DNA from 3 places in the Mesorhizobium sp. CCNWLY176 genome. Region 1 is predicted to be linked to each of the others. Evidence: riboswitches for the same ligand, from Rfam matches in the RefSeq annotation. Region 1 holds a riboswitch; each other region holds the start of a gene.
What was found. A riboswitch is a leader RNA that binds a small molecule or an ion and turns the genes downstream of it on or off. The one in region 1 is predicted to bind cobalamin.

Region 1 (2,195 bases):
TCTGTTCCGGCCCCAACGGCACCAGCTGCACGGTGCGGACATAATCGACATGGCCGACGACGAACATCGACGGCAGATGCGCGGCATAGGTCTGGCCGGCAGCGCGCTCGGCCTCTGTCAGGTCTGGAAAAGCCGGGCCATGAACGCGCCCGTCCTCAGACCACGTCTCGGCACCGGCGCGCAGGCCGCCCGAATATTCGGGCGCATCATTGTCGGCATGAAGCGCCCAATCCGGGTCGTCGTGACGCGCCATCAGGCCGCGGCCATAGATCGGCACGAGATGCGACAGGGATTTATGGACGCCCGGGCAATGCAGGCACTCGTTGAAGTTTTCCCAAAAAATTTTCCAGTTGCAGTTCATAACCTTGCGAAAGGCGTGCCCGGTGACGAGGTCTTCCAGCGGCCAGTTGGTCAGGTCGGCGGAGCCGGCATCGAAAACATCTGCAGCCGAGCCCTGTGCATCTTCAGCCAGGTTGACGAAGACGAAACCACGCCAGACCGACAGCGCCACCGGATAGAGCGGGTAGTCGGCCTTGTTGAAGCCTTCGGGCAACGATTTCGACGGCACGCGCACGAGGTCGCCGCGCAGCGAATAGGACCACGCATGATAGGGGCAGGTGAGCAGCCGGGTCTTCAGTCTGCCTTCGCCTTCGCGGCAAAGCTGCGAGCCGCGATGGCGACATGTGTTGTGGAAAGCGCGCAGCACGCCGGTCTCGTCGCGAATGATCAGGATTTCCTGCGTGCCGAGTTTGAAGACGCGATAGGCTAGCGGTTGGTCTAGATCGGCCACACGGCAGGCCATGATCCAGTTTCGATACCAGATCGCGTCGAGATCGCGCTGGTATTCGGCGTCGCTCCAATAGGCGCGGGACGGAAGCGTCACCTCCGCCATTCGAAGGCCGTTATAGGCGTTGCCTTCCGCCGTGCCCGCCGTCATGGCGCGATCCCTCCAGACCGGAGCAGCGGATACCTGTGCGAAATAATTGTCAATTGCGGCGGTTATCGTCGCTAGCGCGTTTGCGACTTTTCCGGCGTGCAAAGGGCGGGAAATTGGTTTGCCGGGCGGCGGGTTTGTCCTTATAGTCGCCGCTGTCGTCGGTTCCGTGAGGAATCAATAGGGAATGCGGTGCGGGCAAAATCTGCCCAAAGCCGCGGCTGCCCCCGCAACTGTACGCGGCGAGCTCTCCCCAGATGCCACTGAGAGTTTTCTCGGGAAGGCGGGGAAGGGCGTCGACCCGCAAGCCAGGAGACCTGCCGACGACGTCGGAAACTCTAGGTGCCCTCGGGTGGAGGGTGAAAGGAATTTGGAAATGAACACGGTTTCTTCGTCGCTCGGCGCAACGGCAGGCTCAGTCACGCGCTCGATGCAGTTGGCAATGGCCGGTCTGCTCGGCCTCTTCGTTATCGGCTTCGTCGGCTTCTCGCATATGGAAGTCGTCCATAATGCCGGCCACGACTATCGCCACTCGATGGCGTTTCCCTGCCACTAACGAAGGACCGCTCCCATGACATTGTTTCGTAACGTCGTGTTCATCGCGGCGATCGCAGGGCTATTGTCCGGCATCGTCATGACGGCCATGCAGACCTATGCGACCGTTCCGCTGATCCTCAAGGCGGAAACCTTCGAGAATGCCGAGGGTGGCCACGAGCATGCCGCGCCGGCAACCAATAGTGCACAAACTGCCGCTCCGGCGGCTGAGGCCGCAGCACCCGCGCATGAGCATGAGGAAGAAGGTTGGGCGCCGGCGGACGGTTTTGAGCGCTTTGCCTTCACGGCACTCGCCAATATCGTCACCGGTATCGGCTTCGCGCTGGTTCTGGTCGCCGTTTCGGAACTCGCCGGCGGCATCGCCAACTGGCGCCAGGGCATTTTCTGGGGCTTTGCCGGCTTTGCCGTATTCACGCTGGCACCGGGCCTCGGCCTGCCGCCGGAACTGCCTGCCATGCCTGCGGCCGATCTTGCCGCCCGTCAGGTCTGGTGGATCGGCACGGTGGTTGCCACAGCTGCCGGCCTTGGCCTGATCGCCTTCCGCTCGTCGCTGGTGTTTTCGCTGATCGGCGTTGCGCTGATGGTCGCGCCGCACCTTCTGGGCGCGCCGCAGCCGGCAAGCCACGAATCGCCGATCCCGCCGGATCTGCATCATCAGTTCGTCGTCGCCGTAACCGTGACGAACCTGATCTTCTGGGTCGTTCTG
Region 2 (2,195 bases), on a different contig from region 1:
CAAGCGCCTTGCCTGAGGAAGGAGTGCCTCCATCGAGGCCTTGACTGCCTCGGCGGTGACCGGGGTGCCATCATGGAAGACGACGCCCTCCCGCAACACGAAACGCCATTCTTTGGCATCGTCGGAGGCGGTCCAACTCGCGGCAAGGCAGGGCACGACGCTGCCGTCGGGCTGAAGCGCAGTCAATCCTTCGACGATGCTTGCGCGGTTGAGGACGAAGCCGCTCTCGGCGGGTTGAATGCTCTTGAACTCCCAAGGCTGGATCGCGCGAATGCTCTTCGGTGCGTTTTCCTGTGCTTCAAGCCAACGCGGCGCGGCAAGAAGGGCGGCAAGCGTGCCGCTGCCAAGCAAGACTGTTCTGCGGGAAATATCGGTCATGAAATCCTCTGGATGTGTTCAATGGGGCTCAGGTTTCGGATGGGCGACGTGCAGTCATGATGAAGGACCGGCCGAGCGACTGCAGAAGGCCAAGACGGTCGCGCCACAGCCGGCTGCACGAAGCTGGGACGCCAGGACCCCCTGGAGCGGACTGTGTGTGAACGTCGGTGAAGCCGGCGTCGCGCAGCATCCCGGTAAGTCGGTCTGGGAGCAGTCCTTCCCGGAAATAGAGCTGATCCTGGATCAGGCGGTGCGCGACCGCGTCATAGAGGACTGCGCGCGGTGAGATGCGGTCCCATATCTTTGCGACCCGAGCCGCTACCTTCGCGACAAGTGCCTGGTGCTGCCAGTTGCCGTCGATGATCACGAGGTGCCCGCCGGGTTTCAGGACACGCAGCCAGTCGCGGAACGCGTCTTCTGGAGCCAGCAGGGTCCAGATGAGATGCCTGCAGACGACCGCGTCATAGCGCCCGTCCGGAAGCATCGCGTTCTCGGCATCGCCGAGATAGAACCTGACATCATTGCCATGCTTCCTGCTGGCTCGCTCAATCATCGCCTCGGAAAGATCGAGACCTTCCACCTCGCAACCAAGCGCCCGCAGCACGCGTGTGAATTCGCCGGTCCCGCTCGCCAGCTCCAGAACGCGGCCGCCGCCGATACCCTCGGCGCTGTCGCCGATCAACCGTTTCCAGGTCGCCAGTTCGCGCTTGGAATGGATCCCGTGGGCGGGAGATTGATCGAACGTTTCCGAGCGACGCGACCAGTATTCGCGAATCTGCTCCTTCACATCGAAGTTCGAGCGCACGTGCGTCGTGTGGAGATATGGAACGTCGTGCATGGCGGACCCGGCCGAGCCTTTTACGAGCGGGGTGCGCCTGGGACCGCTTCGCCGTGGGAGGCCAAGCCGAAGCCTCCGAGACACCCCGCCCGGCGACAGTCCATGGTTTCGATGGCAGGTTTCCTGGCTCGCGGAGAATGCCTGACGCCTTCCCGGGATCACCCAGTGGCATATGTCAGGCTCATACCGCTTACAGTTGCGGGGGCAGCCGCGGCTTTGGACGATACCGTCCACACCGCATTCCCTTTTAACCTCTCGCAAGAGAGGCACCATCAAAGAATGGGTTAGCCAAAGCATCGTCGATACACAAGATATAGGGCTGAAGATTCTGTCGAACGCTGCCTGAAATCGAGTTGCTAATCATGAGCAACAAAGTGGCAGCTGTTCGAATGAACCTGGGAGATCGCTAAAAGGCAGTTTTACGGTAGAAGCTGTTCGACAGCGACCAGTTTGGTGCCGACCCCCAAGCTGCCGGGCGGCGACGCGCCCCGCTCAAGACGCTGATTGGCCGCCGCCTAAACGGCTAGGAGGGGTCGCTTCCTGCCATATTGGCCCTTCACGCGAAGCGAGACCTAATGAATTGTTCGAACTCGGGACTAGGCCTTACCGTGTGAGTCGCGATGTAATGGCGACAGCCTTCCGGCCAATGCCATCCTTCTAACTCGTACTCGACGCTGCCGTTTTTTCAACCGCATAAGCGGCACTGAGAAAATCCGTGAAATGTCATCCTTTCCGCCAGGGCTTCAGTTCGATCGAGCGCTGCGAGGAAAGATGACAGTCCACTCCATGCCGGATTGCAAGCCGGCCAAGGCAGTTCCGATACTTTATCGACGCTCTGCCGCCAAAACCCCTCCCGCCTTGTTTGGTTCCCCAAAAATTTTCCTCCTGCATAGAAGCAGAACGCGCGGCCGAAGTGCGGTTGATAGTGGAGCGCTTTCGCCTACGGTTTGAGATAGTTAACCTTTGCTACTTGCTGCTC
Region 3 (2,195 bases), on a different contig from region 1:
CACTCGGCTCGTTGGCCATGCTTTATCCTTTCATCAGGCGCTTCACATGCGCCGCGACCGAGAACGACAGGCCCTCAAGGTCGTATCCGCCTTCCAGCAGGCTGACGAGCCGGTTGCTGGCATGGCGCCCGGCGCGGTCCATGAGTTCGCCGGTCGCCCAGTCGAAATCGTCTTCGGTCAGGTTGATCTCGGCCAGCGGGTCGCGGTGATGCGCGTCGAAGCCCGCCGAAATGATGATCAGGTCCGGCGCGAAATCGTCGATCGCCGAAAACACGCGCGAGCGCATCGCCTCGCGAAAAATGTCGCTGCCGGTCTGGGGGGCCAGCGGCGCGTTGACGATGTTGCCGGCGCCGGTCTCGCTCTTCGCCCCGGTGCCGGGATAAAGCGGCATCTGATGCGTCGAGCAGTAGAGCACGGACGGATCTTCCCAGAAAATGTCCTGCGTGCCGTTGCCGTGGTGAACGTCCCAATCGACGATGGCGACCCGCTCGGCGCCATGCTTCTTCTGCGCGTAACGCGCGGCAATGGCGGCATTGTTGAACAGGCAGAAGCCCATCGCCGTGGTCTTTTCGGCATGGTGCCCCGGCGGGCGGCTGGCGACGAAGACATTGTCGGCCTTGCCTGAAAACACGTCGTCCACCGCAGCGTTGGCAGCGCCGATCGCCGTCAGCGCCGCAACCCAGCTTTTCGGGCTGGCCACCGTGTCGGCGTCGATGGCGCGGATGCCCTCTTGCGGGATCGCAACCCGCACCTTTTGGACATGACTTTCGGGATGGGCGTAGAGAATCGTTGCCTCGTCGCCCTCCGGTGCCTCGATGCGGTCGAGTGCGGCAAAGGCCTCGTCTTCCAGCACGCGCGCGATGGCACGCAAGCGATCAGGCCGCTCCGGGTGGCCGGGCGGCGTCAGATGCTCGAGATAGATCGGATGTGAATAGAGGCGCGTCGTCATGCAAACATCCTATCAGGAAAGACCGTGCCGCCGCCATGCGTCGGCGCCCGAAGCCTGGGGAAAATCCTCTTTGCGAAATCATAGGTCGGCATCGGGGGATGATTTTGCAAGCGCGCCGGGTTAAGTCTGCGGTGCTGTCAGGTGCCCGCCGCGAGGCGGGAGAATCGGGAACACGGTGAAAATCCGTGGCGTGCCCAACGCTGTAAGGGGAACCGCATCGGCAAAGGCCACTGTTCGCGAGAATGGGAAGGCGCCGGAGGCGGATTGAGCCCAAGCCAGAAGACCGGCCCGGCAGAAATAGTCATCCGCGTGGACGGGCGGAGCGACGTTTTCGATCGCAAGGGGAAATGCGATGAATGCTGTCCGCAACCACGCCTGCCGTGAAAATGCCTTCGAAGACGCCGGGCGCGATGCCGTCTACCGCGCCATCTTCACGCGCCGCGACGTGCGCAGCCATTTTCGCCCCGACCCGATAGACGACGCGGTGCTGGCCCGGCTGCTGCTCGCCGCCCATCATGCGCCCTCCGTCGGCTTCATGCAGCCGTGGAACTTCATCGTCATCCGCGACATGGAGCGCCGGCGGGCGGTGCGCGACCTTTTCCTTGCCGCACGCGAGCAGGAATTGCCTAATATCGCCGAGGAGCGGCAGGCGCTCTACCGCAAGCTGAAACTGGAAGGAATCTGCGAAAGCGCGTTGAACCTCTGCATCACCTGCGACCGTACACGCTCGAAAGATTCACCGCTTGGCCGCTGGCATAATCCCGAGATGGATATCTACAGCACCGTCTGTGCGGTACAGAATTTCTGGTTGGCGGCGCGCACTGAGGGCATCGGCGTCGGCTGGGTCAGCATTCTTGACGCAGAGGCGCTGAAACGGGCGTTGGACATTCCCGACCTCGTCGTTCCGGTGGCTTATCTCTGCGTCGGCCATGTCTCGGAATTTGCGCCGCGACCGGACCTCGAACGGAATGGATGGGGCGACCGCCTGCCACTTTCAGACCTGATCATGAGCGAGACCTTTGGGGGCGAAGGCGAAGACGCGCTGAAGGCCGTCGCCGACGAGGCCCGCCGTTAGGCCCTGTTGACCAACAGCCCGTTAAGCAAAGTCTTGAAAGCCGCGACGGCTTTCCGTGAGGTCGCTTCGGGATCGTCGGAATTCGCGATCTTCTGCGCTGCCTGGCTGCTCGCGCCATTGATCAGCCGCGCTGCCGTCGCCGGATCGAGATCGGGAACAACCACACCCTCG

Region 2: linked by a shared signal. The riboswitch ahead of WBQ96_RS20275 (class I SAM-dependent methyltransferase) and the one ahead of WBQ96_RS07430 (CbtB domain-containing protein) in region 1 are both predicted to bind cobalamin.
Region 3: linked by a shared signal. The riboswitch ahead of bluB (5,6-dimethylbenzimidazole synthase) and the one ahead of WBQ96_RS07430 (CbtB domain-containing protein) in region 1 are both predicted to bind cobalamin.

What each region holds. Positions count from the first base shown of each region.
Region 1 is NZ_JBBBDZ010000003.1:377,426-379,620, forward strand. It holds gene WBQ96_RS07425 (aromatic ring-hydroxylating oxygenase subunit alpha) at 1-937, opposite strand, end outside; cobalamin riboswitch at 1,080-1,273, shown strand; gene WBQ96_RS07430 (CbtB domain-containing protein) at 1,311-1,490, shown strand; gene WBQ96_RS07435 (CbtA family protein) at 1,506-2,195, shown strand, end outside.
Region 2 is NZ_JBBBDZ010000013.1:9,597-11,791, forward strand. It holds gene WBQ96_RS20270 (ABC transporter substrate-binding protein) at 1-378, opposite strand, end outside; gene WBQ96_RS20275 (class I SAM-dependent methyltransferase) at 407-1,216, opposite strand; cobalamin riboswitch at 1,313-1,505, opposite strand.
Region 3 is NZ_JBBBDZ010000002.1:506,200-508,394, forward strand. It holds gene WBQ96_RS05315 (exodeoxyribonuclease VII small subunit) at 1-19, opposite strand, end outside; gene WBQ96_RS05320 (histone deacetylase family protein) at 23-949, opposite strand; cobalamin riboswitch at 1,072-1,255, shown strand; gene bluB (5,6-dimethylbenzimidazole synthase) at 1,302-2,024, shown strand; gene WBQ96_RS05330 (TetR/AcrR family transcriptional regulator) at 2,021-2,195, opposite strand, start outside.